One region of the Variovorax restrictus genome, then DNA from elsewhere that is predicted to be linked to it. Evidence: riboswitches for the same ligand, from Rfam matches in the RefSeq annotation. Region 1 holds a riboswitch; the other holds the start of a gene.
What was found. A riboswitch is a leader RNA that binds a small molecule or an ion and turns the genes downstream of it on or off. The one in region 1 is predicted to bind glycine.

Region 1 (4,919 bases):
GGTCGGGCAGTTGCATGCGGTGCACAACAAGTACACCGACAAATACGGCGGCGAAGGCACCCAGAAAGGCGCGGGCCTCGGATTGAGCGCAGAAGTTGGCCGGCCCTGGCAGATCGGCGAGAGCCAGTGGCTCGTCGAGCCGCAGGCGCAGTTGAGCTACCAGGCCACGCGCTACCGGGGCTTCTCGGACGACGTGTCCTCGGTGGACGGCTTCACCGGCCAGAGCCTGCGGGCGCGCCTGGGCGGGCGCCTGGCCTGGAACGACAAGGCCGACCGCGCCGACAAGCTCACCCGCACCAACACCTTCTATGTGACGGCCAACCTGCTGCACGAGTTCATGGACCCGCATGCGGTGACCATCGGTGGCACCTCGGTGCGCGAGGACTGGGCCAAGAAAACCTGGGCCGAGCTGGGCGTGGGTGCGCAACTCCCGCTGAGCAAGTCGACCTACCTCTACGGTGGCCTGCAGTACCAGCGCTCGCTGGGTGACCGCAGTCGCACAGGCGTCTCCGGCCAGGTCGGCGTGCGGGTCGCGTGGTGAGCGAAGCGCGAGAACGACAACGAATGAACAGGAAGGAATTCACCATGCAGACCCGCCACCGATTCCAGACCCTCGGCGCCTCACTCGCGCTGGTCGCCCTTGCCGGCTGCAGCAGCCTGCACGATGAACGCTATCACTGGTGCCAAGGGCAGAACTGCGCGATCGCGCAGGTCGTGACGCCTGCCGCCGACGCGCCGGCGCGACCGGCGCCCCCGCCGGCAGCGACCATCCGCCGCGTCAACCTCAACGCCGACGCGCTCTTCGCCTTCGACCGCTCCGGCCTGCAGGACATGCTGCCCAAGGGCAAGGCGGAGCTCGACGCGCTGGCGCGTGCCTTGCGCCGCCGGGACGTGAAGGTACAAAGCCTGACGATCACCGGCCATACCGACCGGCTCGGCACCGAGGCCTACAACGAGGCGCTGTCGCAGCACCGCGCGAGCACGGTCGCCGCCTACCTCAAGACGCAGGGCGTGGCCGTGCCGATGCAAATCCAGGCCAAAGGCGAGCGCGAGCCCGTCACGACCGGCTGCAAGGGGGAGGTGCGTACCGCAGCGCTCATCGCTTGTCTGCAACCCGACCGGCGCGTGTCGGTCGACATCCTCGGCATGACAAACGTGCCCTGACCACGCGGCCGGGCGCTGATCCGCCGGTCTCTGGCCGTCATGCCGGCCTAAGCCGTGGCGCTCTTCGTGACGCTCGGTCGGGTCCGCTCCGGCATGCCTGCGAACGCGAAGTCGACCTCCGGCGCGAGCCCGCTCACGATCTGCGCGATGCTCTTGCCGGAACCGCAGGAATGCGTCCACCCCAGCGTGCCGTGGCCCGTGTTCAGGAACAGGTTCGGCAGCTTCGAGCGGCCGATGATCGGCACGTTCGACGGCGTCGCCGGGCGCAGACCGGTCCAGAACTGCGCCTGCTCGAGGTCGCCCGCGCCAGGGAAGAGCTCTTCGGTGCGGCGCACGATCGCTTCGCAACGCACGCGGTTAAGGTCGCGGTCGTAGCCGTTGAGTTCGGCCGTGCCGGCGATGCGCAGCCGGTCGCCCAGGCGCGAGAACACGAGCTTGTACTCGTCATCCGTGAGCGACACCTGGTGCGCCATCGACGCGTCCTTCACGGGCAGCGTCACCGAGTAGCCCTTGGCGGGATAGATCGGCAGGCGGATGCCCAGCGGCGCCGCGTAGAGCGGGCTCAGGCTGCCCATCGCGAGCACGTAGGCATCGCCACGCACACGCTGGAAGCGGCCATCGGCATCGGTGGCCTCGACGTGGTCGATCTGGCCGCCGGCCTCCCGCAGCGCCGTCACGGTGTGGCTCATCAGGAACTGCACGCCGTCGGCGCGGCAGCGTGCGACCAGCTCGCGCGCGAAGCTGTTCGCGTCGCCCGACTCGTCTTCGGCGGTGTAGGTGGCGCCGGCGAGCTGCGGCCGGATGTGCCGCAAGGCCGGCTCGATGCGCACCGCCTCGTCCGCCGAGATCACGCGCCGGTCGCAGCCCAGAGCGCGCATCTGCGCGGCCGGCCCCTCGGCGCCGTCGAACTCCTTCTGGCTCGTGTAGAAATGCAGGATGCCCTGCGTGCGCTGGTCGTATTCGATGCCGATGTCGCGCCGCAGCGCCTGCAGCGTGTCGCGGCTGTAGGTGCCCAGGCGCACGATCTGCTCGATGTTGTGCTGGGTGCGCGCGGGCGTGCATTCGCGCAGGAACTGCAGGCCCCAGAGCCACTGGCGCATGTCGGCGCGGATGCGGAAGAGCAGCGGTGCATCTTCCTTGCCCAGCCACTTGAGCACCTTCAGCGGCGCGCTCGGATTGGCCCACGGTTCGGCATGGCTGACCGAGATCTGCCCGCCGTTGGCGAAGCTGGTCTCGGCGGCTGGCGAGGCCTGCCGGTCGATCACGGTCACGTCGTGACCGAGTTGACGAAGGAAATACGCAGAGGTGACGCCGAGCAGGCCGGCGCCGAGGACAACCACTTTCATGGGGAACTCCAGAGGAACGATGGCACGCATGACGCGTGTCATGCGTGGTGCCGCTCCCCCTGTCCTTGGTACCTGAGAGATTCAGCCGCGGCTTTCGGCCGGGCCTTGCTCCTTCGGTGCGTCACGGTCGTGACGGCTCTCCAGACGGCGATGGTGGTGTGCAGTACGGGACCTGAGCGTTCATGGGAGATTGCGCCTTCGGTGGCCGGGACGGGGCCCGGCACTCTCCTGCAGATGGCGGATTCTACCGGCGCAGGCCCGATCGGGCGAGCCTTGCTTCAGCCGCCGCTCTTCAACCGCCGCCTTTGAGCCGCTTGTACTCGCTCTGCTTCATCGCGAGGTAATCGGCGCGCTCGACTTCGTGCAACTGCCGCGCATAGCGCTCGGTGCCGTCGAACCAGGCCGCCAGCCGGCGATCGAGCTGCTCCGGCTTCGGCGCGTCGAGAAAGGCGTCGATGGCCAAGTAGTAGCGCATGGTGTTGCGCTCGACCACGCCGCGCACGCCGCCGATCTGCTCGGGGGTGCCCTGCGCGTCGCGGCCGGTCACGGTGAAGCCGACCTTGCCGCTGCCGAGCGTGCCGAGGTAGGCCTTCATGGCGAGCCGAGCGGCCGTGCCATAGGCGTAGGAATACGAGAGGTGCACGAAGCTCTTGCCCGACGCGATCGGCGCAGCCTCGAACACGATGCGGTAGTCGCGCGTGGACAACGGCCCCTCGTCGGCCGACAGCTGTACCGCCACGTAGTCGGCGCCGCTGGCGATCGGCTTCCACGCGAATTGCACGCGCTGCGCCTGGTCCAGCGGCTGATCGAACTTGCGACCGACCGCCACGTCCAGCACGGCCCCGCCGCCCTCGCCCTTCACCACGCAATGCTTGGTGTTGAGGTGCAGCATCAGCACCTCGCACCAGTTCCCCGGCTTGCCGAGCGCACCGATGTCGGCGAAGGGATGGTCGACCACCGCGTAGATGTCGCCGCTCAGCCGATCGGGCTTCTCGGCCGAATCGAGCACCAGCGGACGCTGGAACGGGTTGTCGGCCAGCCGCGACGCGAGGGCCGTGTACTTCGCCTTCAGCGCGTTGCCGTCCTGCGCAGCGGCAGGCCCGGCCAGCGCCCATGCCATGAGCGGCGTGAGCAGCAGAAGAGGAAGACGGCGGAAGATGGCGTGAAAGGACAGCATGGTGTGGCCAAGTTAGCACGCCGGCACCACCGGTGCCTGTAGTTCAGGACCGCAGTTGCGCGCGCAGCTGCTGGCCGATGTCGGGGCGTTCGAGGAAAGGATCGGCCGGGTTGGTGATCGACACGATGCTGTCCATCCGGCTCTTCACGTTGCCCAGTGCCTTCGGATGGCTGAAAACGTAGAACTGGTTCGCGGCGATCGCGTCGAATACCTTGCCCGCCACGTCGGCCGCGCTCACCTTGCCGCTGTTCACCGCCTTGGCCGTCATGGCCTGGCCGATCAGCTGGCTCTTGGTGAGTTCGGCGGCCGGCAACGTGCCCGGGCGGTTGCGTTCGCTGCTGTGGATGCCGGTCGCGACGAAGTACGGGCACAGCAGGCTGGCGCCGATCTGGTCGGTCACCAGTGCCAGGTCCTGGTACAGCGTCTCCGTCAAGCTGACCACCGCATGCTTGCTGACGTTGTAGACGCCCATGTTCGGCGGCGTCAGCAGGCCGGCCATGCTGGCCGTGTTGACGATGTGTCCGCGGTAGCTCGGGTCCTTTGCGGCAGCGGCCAGCATCATCGGCGTGAACAGGCGCACGCCGTGCACCACGCCCCACACGTTGACGCCCAGCACCCATTCCCAGTCGGCCACGGTGTTCTCCCACACCAGACCACCGGCGCCGACGCCTGCGTTGTTGAAGACGAAGTGCGGGGCGCCGAAGCGCTGCTGCACCGCTTCGGCCAGCGCCTCCATCTCGTCGGCCTTCGACACGTCGACGCGGCGCGCCAGCACCTGTGCGCCGGCGGCTTCCATCTCGGCCCGGGCGCGGTCGAGCGCGTCCTGCTGCACATCAACCAGCACCAGGTTCATGCCGCGCGCCGCGCCGATGCGCGCGCATTCGAGGCCGAAGCCGGAGCCCGCCCCGGTGAGTACCGCCGTCTTGCCTTGAAAGTCTTGAATCATGTCGTTGTCTCTGCTGTTTTGAGGATGTAGCCGATGCGCGGGAAGTGCACGTGCAGCGTGCCGGCACGTGCGTCGGTGCGGCGCAGCGTGTAGTGGGTGCGGGTGGCGGCCACCAGTTCGCCTTCGGTCGTCTCGGGGCCGAAGCTCTCGGCGCCGATGGTGACGCGGCTGCCCAGCGGAATGCCGTGCTCGTCCTGGAAGGTGCTGTCGGTCAACAACGTGTGCGGCACCGATGCGGCGGCGTGCGCGATGGCGGTCTCGGCGTCGGTGGCTTCCATCGTGCCGT
Region 2 (4,919 bases), on a different contig from region 1:
AAGAACCACATCCACGAGATGCCCAGCAGCGAACGGAAGACGACGATGTTGCCGTGCGCCAGCTTGAGGTTGCGCCAGGTTTCGCTGACGGGGTTCCAGTTGACCACCAAGCCCGGGTCGGTGGCGGGTGCCGGGGGAATCGCCTGCGCCACGCCGCGCCCCACCAGCGCCAGGCCCACGCAGGCCACCGCCACCGTCGTGTGGCCGACGCCCGGCAGCGCGACCAGCAACCCACCGGCCACCTGCCCGAGCAGGATGGCGACGAAGGTGCCCATCTCGACCATGCCGTTGCCCCCGGTGAGCTCGCGTGCGTCGAGCACCTGCGGCAGGTAGGCGAACTTGACCGGGCCGAAGAGCGTGGAATGCAGCCCCATCAGGAACACGCAGCCCAGCAGCACCACCGCATCGGCCCGTACGAAGCCCCAGGCGGCGATCGCCATGATGACGATCTCGAGGGTCTTGACGACCCGGATCATCTTCGTCTTGTCGTACTTGTCGGTCAGCTGGCCTGCTGTGGCCGAGAACAACAGGAAGGGCAGGATGAAGAGCGCGCCGATCGCCAGGCCCGCCATGGCCGGCGGCATCCAGCTCAGCTGCAGCTGGTAGGTCACCATCACGGTGAAGGCGAACTTGAAGAGGTTGTCGTTGGCCGCGCCGGCGAACTGCGTCCAGAAGAAGGGGGCGAAGCGCCGCTGGCCCAGCAGGGCGAACTGGTTGGCGTGGACCTCGGTCGAAGCAGCAGCGGCGGGTGTCGTCATTCGAATATCCCTGTCGGGGCTCCTCGGACCGTCATGGCGGTGGCGCGTGGATTGTGCCGCAGGGCCCGGCAGGTCAGCCCGTCGACCGCCTGCAGCACCGGCCAGGCGGCGCACGCTGCGACCAGGTGCTTGAACGTGTGGCCCGAGACGACTTCGCCGGTCGCCTCGAAGACCGCCTGGTCGCCCAGTTCGAACAGCTTGGCCACGCCATAGAAGAGGATGACCGCGCCGAGCTTCAGGCCCATCGCGCCCGGCACCGGCCGCAGCAGGGTGAGCACCAGCACCAGCGCCATGCCGCCGAACTGGACCACCGCCCAGGGCAGCACGTCACCCCGCTCGTGGTACACGGCCACTGCCGCCAGCCCGCCCACGAACGCCACGCAGGCGGCCGGCCAGCCGGCGCGCAGGCTGACCCGCTCGCACACCGCCAGGCCCAGCATGCCGGCGAAGGCGATCGCCATGCCGGCGCGGTCGGCCGCGAGCCGCAGCGCGTCGGGCTGCAGGTGATAGAAGACCGAGCCCGCCGCAGTAAAGATCAAGCCCGCGAAGAACAGCCAGGCGCAGTCCAGCGCGGCGGCCGAGCGCAAGCGCTCGTGCAGGGTGTCGAAGCGCCGCAGCCGCATCAGGCCCCAGATACCGAAGGCCGCGAACGGCAGGTTGCTCAGCACGTCCATCGCGAAGGGCAGGTCGCGCCAGGCGCGCGCATCCGCGAAGCCGGAACCGGCCCCCGCCGTGGGGTCGGGCATGGCCGGGCCGAAGCAGGCGATGAGCACGAAGGCCGCGACGAGCCAGAGCAGCGCGCGCTCGCGGGGCGCAAGCGGCGCGACTTGCGGCGCCAGGCGTTGGAACAGCGGCGAGGTCGGGAAGCGCTTGGATCGGTTCATGGTGGACTCCGGTGGTGCGGTGGGAGCGGAATCTAGTTGCCACCGGCACAAATTGGCATCGAAAATCGATACGGTCTGCCAATCCAAGCCGACCGGTATCGAAAATCAGTACCAAGGACCTGTTTTCCATGAGCACCACCGTCGACCTCGTCCAGGCCGTGAAGAACGAACTCAAGAGCGCCCGCATGACCTACGCCGACCTGGCGCGCGCGCTGGGCATGGCCGAATCGAGCGTCAAGCGCATGCTGGCCAAGGGCGACATGCCCCTCAGCCGGGTCGACGCGATCTGCCGGGCGCTCAAGATCGACTTCGCCGAGCTGGCCCGTCGCGTGGCCGACGCCCAGCCGCTGCTGCGCGAGCTGACGCAGGAGCAGGAGAAGGCGGTGGTGCGCGACAAGAAGCTGCTGCTGGTGGCCATCAACGTGCTGAGCCAATGGACGCTGGAGCAGATCGTGGCGGCCTACCGCATCACCGAAGCCGAATGCATCGCCTGCCTGGTGCAGCTCGACCGCATCGGCATCATCGAGCTGCGCCCGCTCAACCGCTACCGGCTCAAGCTGGCCAAGACTTTCCGCTGGCGGCCGCACGGGCCGGTGATGGACTTCTTCCGGGAGAACGTGGTGCTCGACTACTACCGTGGCGGCTTCGACGGCCCGGCCGAGGGTCTGCTGCTGGTGCACGGCTCGATCAGCCGGGCGCTGGCGCCGTCCTTCCTCGAACGGCTGCAGCGGGTGGCGCAGGATTTCGCGCAGCAGCACCAGACCGACCAGAAGCTCTCGCCCAACGACCGCGAGGGCTACACCCTGCTGCTGGGCATGCGCAACTGGGAATTCGAGGCCTTCACCCGACTGCGCCGCAGCGACGCCAAACCGAGCAAGACCAGCCGAGAGCCCTGACAGCGACCCGCCTAGGCCGAATGGCCAGTCGCGCCAAATTGTCAACAAGGGTAAACTCTAGGTCTGCAGGAGAGCGGGTGTCCCCCACCCCACCGTAAGCGCAAACTCCCATGAACGCCGAGGTGAACCGCATGCCGGTTCGATGACTGCCGTCTATTGATCTAGCCGTCTGGAGAGCCATCGCCCCGCGCGATGCACCGAAGGAGCAACCCCGCCGCACGCCGCTGCGGGCGAATCTCTCAGGTACCAAGGACAGAGGGAGCGGCAACCCGAACCCGGATGCGACCCGCCACCACCTGGCTTGTCATGCATCCGCCGTTTGTGCCATCCCACAAGGATCTGGACCATGCGCGTGATCGTTTTGGGCGGCGGCCTGCTCGGCGTCGCTTCGGCTTACTACCTCCAGCAACTCGGCCACGAGGTGACGGTAATCGACCGTCATGGCACACCCGCCGCCAAGGCCCGCGGGCTGGTCGCAAAAGCGGCTCCCGCCCAGCCCGCCGCCGCCCGTGGCGCTGGCTTTTCGTGGCGCGCGGCCTTCGATCGGATGCGCCACCGCATGCACGGCTGGGCCGGCTACCTGACCGGTGCCGCCCATCGCCCGACCGAACGCATGGAACACCTGGTGCGACTGGGCGCCTACAGCCGCGAGAGCGTGCGTGCGCTGGGTCGCGAGACCGGTGTGACGCAGACCCCCCGCGGGCCGGGCTGGATGCGCATCTACACCGACGCCGAGGCCTTCGCGCAGTTCGAGCGCAACGTGCCGCGCCTGCATGCGCTGGGCTGCGTGATGCACCTGCTCTCGGCCGAAGAGGCCGTGCGCCTCGAGCCGGCCCTTGCATCGCTGCGCGGCCGACTCGCCGGCGCCGCCTTCACGCGCGAGGGCACCTCGTCCGACGCCGCCGGTTTCGCCGACAGCACCATCTTCCTGTGCCGTGCCGCCGGCGTGCGCTTTCTCATGAACCACACGGTGACGAAGCTGCATGCGCAAGAGGGCCGGGTCGACCACGTCGAGCTGCGCAATGCCGACGGCGAACGCAGCACCTTGCGCGCCGACGCCTACGTGATGGCCCTGGGCTGCGGCAGCGCGGCCGTGGCGCAGGACCTGGGCATGCCGCTGCGACTGCGGCTGATGCACGAGCATTCGGTGGTGCTGCCGCTCAAGGATGCAGAACGCGCGCCGACGGCACTGCTCCATGACTGGGACAGCCGGCTGCGGATGCAGCGCATCGCGACGCCGGAGGGCGAGCGCCTGCGGGTGTGGACGACGGTCAGCGCCGACAGTGCCGCCGCCGCGCTGCCCGACGACCTTCGGCTGGCCCGCCTGCTCGCGGATGTCGAGCGGCTGCTGCCCGGCGTGGTCGACGCCCGCGGCGCCGTGCTCAGCACACGGCCCTACGCGCGCGGCGCCAGCGGCCTGCCGCTGATCGGCCGCACCCGCATGCGCAACCTCTTCCTGAACGTCGCCCCGGGCGCCGCCGGATGGATCCACGCCTGCGGTGCCGGCAAGTCGATCGCACGCATCGTCAGCGGGCTGTCGCCCGAGGTCGAGTTCGCCTTTGAGAAAGGCTAGGCGACGAAGACGGTCAGCACGCCGGTGTAGCCGTAGACGCGGTGGCGGGCGATTTCCCCGGCCGCGAAGAAGCCGACGAGCGGCACGTCGCCCAGCGCATGCCGCACGATCTGCATCTCGGCGCCTGGCGCACCGAAGTGCGGCCCGCCGCGGCCCGAACAGCTGACATAGACCGCACCGGCCACGCGACGCGCCGGATGCGGCGCCGCCTCGGCTTCGCCCGCGGCCACCGCGCGTGCGGTCGCCAGTGTCTGCTCCTCGGGCTCGAGCTCTTCGCGGATCTCCGCGCAGATGCGCATCAGGTCGGCACGTGCGGCCTGCGCGTTGCGCCGGCAGAAGCTCATGCGCATGCCGGCTTCGACCTCATCGGCGATCGCGATGCCGCGGCGCGTCGGGTCGAGCCCAATGATGTGGCGCACCAGCACGTCGTCCCCCAGGTCGCCGGTCCGGCGGATGCCGTCGCGGCCCGCGTCGACCAGGCCCACCAGCGTGGCACGTACCGCCTCGATCGCCGCCTGCGGCTGGTCGAGTGACACGTTCAGGTCGGCCAGCAGCACATCGAGCGCTGGCTCGCCGTCGAGCGTGAGCAGCAGGTTGCCGTCGGCCTCGGTGATCTCGCGTTCGCGCGACACCGGCTGGCAACCCTGCGTGACGCGCGACACCAGCCGCACGCCTTCGCCGAACAGCACGCCCGTCAGGCCGCCCGAGAAGACGCCGCCCGCTGCGCCGTGGCCGCGGATGTTGCCGTTGCCGCCGATCGCGAACTGCAGCGACTCGTCGCGCCCGGACGAAAGGCCGCCGAAGAGGT

Region 2: linked by a shared signal. The riboswitch ahead of ACSFA0_RS21830 (FAD-dependent oxidoreductase) and the one ahead of ACSFA0_RS18730 (D-amino acid dehydrogenase) in region 1 are both predicted to bind glycine.

What each region holds. Positions count from the first base shown of each region.
Region 1 is NZ_JBPJZH010000002.1:866,841-871,759, reverse strand. It holds gene ACSFA0_RS18740 (autotransporter outer membrane beta-barrel domain-containing protein) at 1-541, shown strand, start outside; gene ACSFA0_RS18735 (OmpA family protein) at 586-1,164, shown strand; gene ACSFA0_RS18730 (D-amino acid dehydrogenase) at 1,212-2,510, opposite strand; glycine riboswitch at 2,560-2,664, opposite strand; gene ACSFA0_RS18725 (hypothetical protein) at 2,803-3,687, opposite strand; gene ACSFA0_RS18720 (SDR family oxidoreductase) at 3,731-4,633, opposite strand; gene ACSFA0_RS18715 (glutathione S-transferase family protein) at 4,630-4,919, opposite strand, start outside.
Region 2 is NZ_JBPJZH010000004.1:171,619-176,537, forward strand. It holds gene ACSFA0_RS21815 (MFS transporter) at 1-758, opposite strand, end outside; gene ACSFA0_RS21820 (hypothetical protein) at 755-1,642, opposite strand; gene ACSFA0_RS21825 (helix-turn-helix domain-containing protein) at 1,771-2,538, shown strand; glycine riboswitch at 2,698-2,804, shown strand; gene ACSFA0_RS21830 (FAD-dependent oxidoreductase) at 2,885-4,111, shown strand; gene ACSFA0_RS21835 (FIST signal transduction protein) at 4,108-4,919, opposite strand, start outside.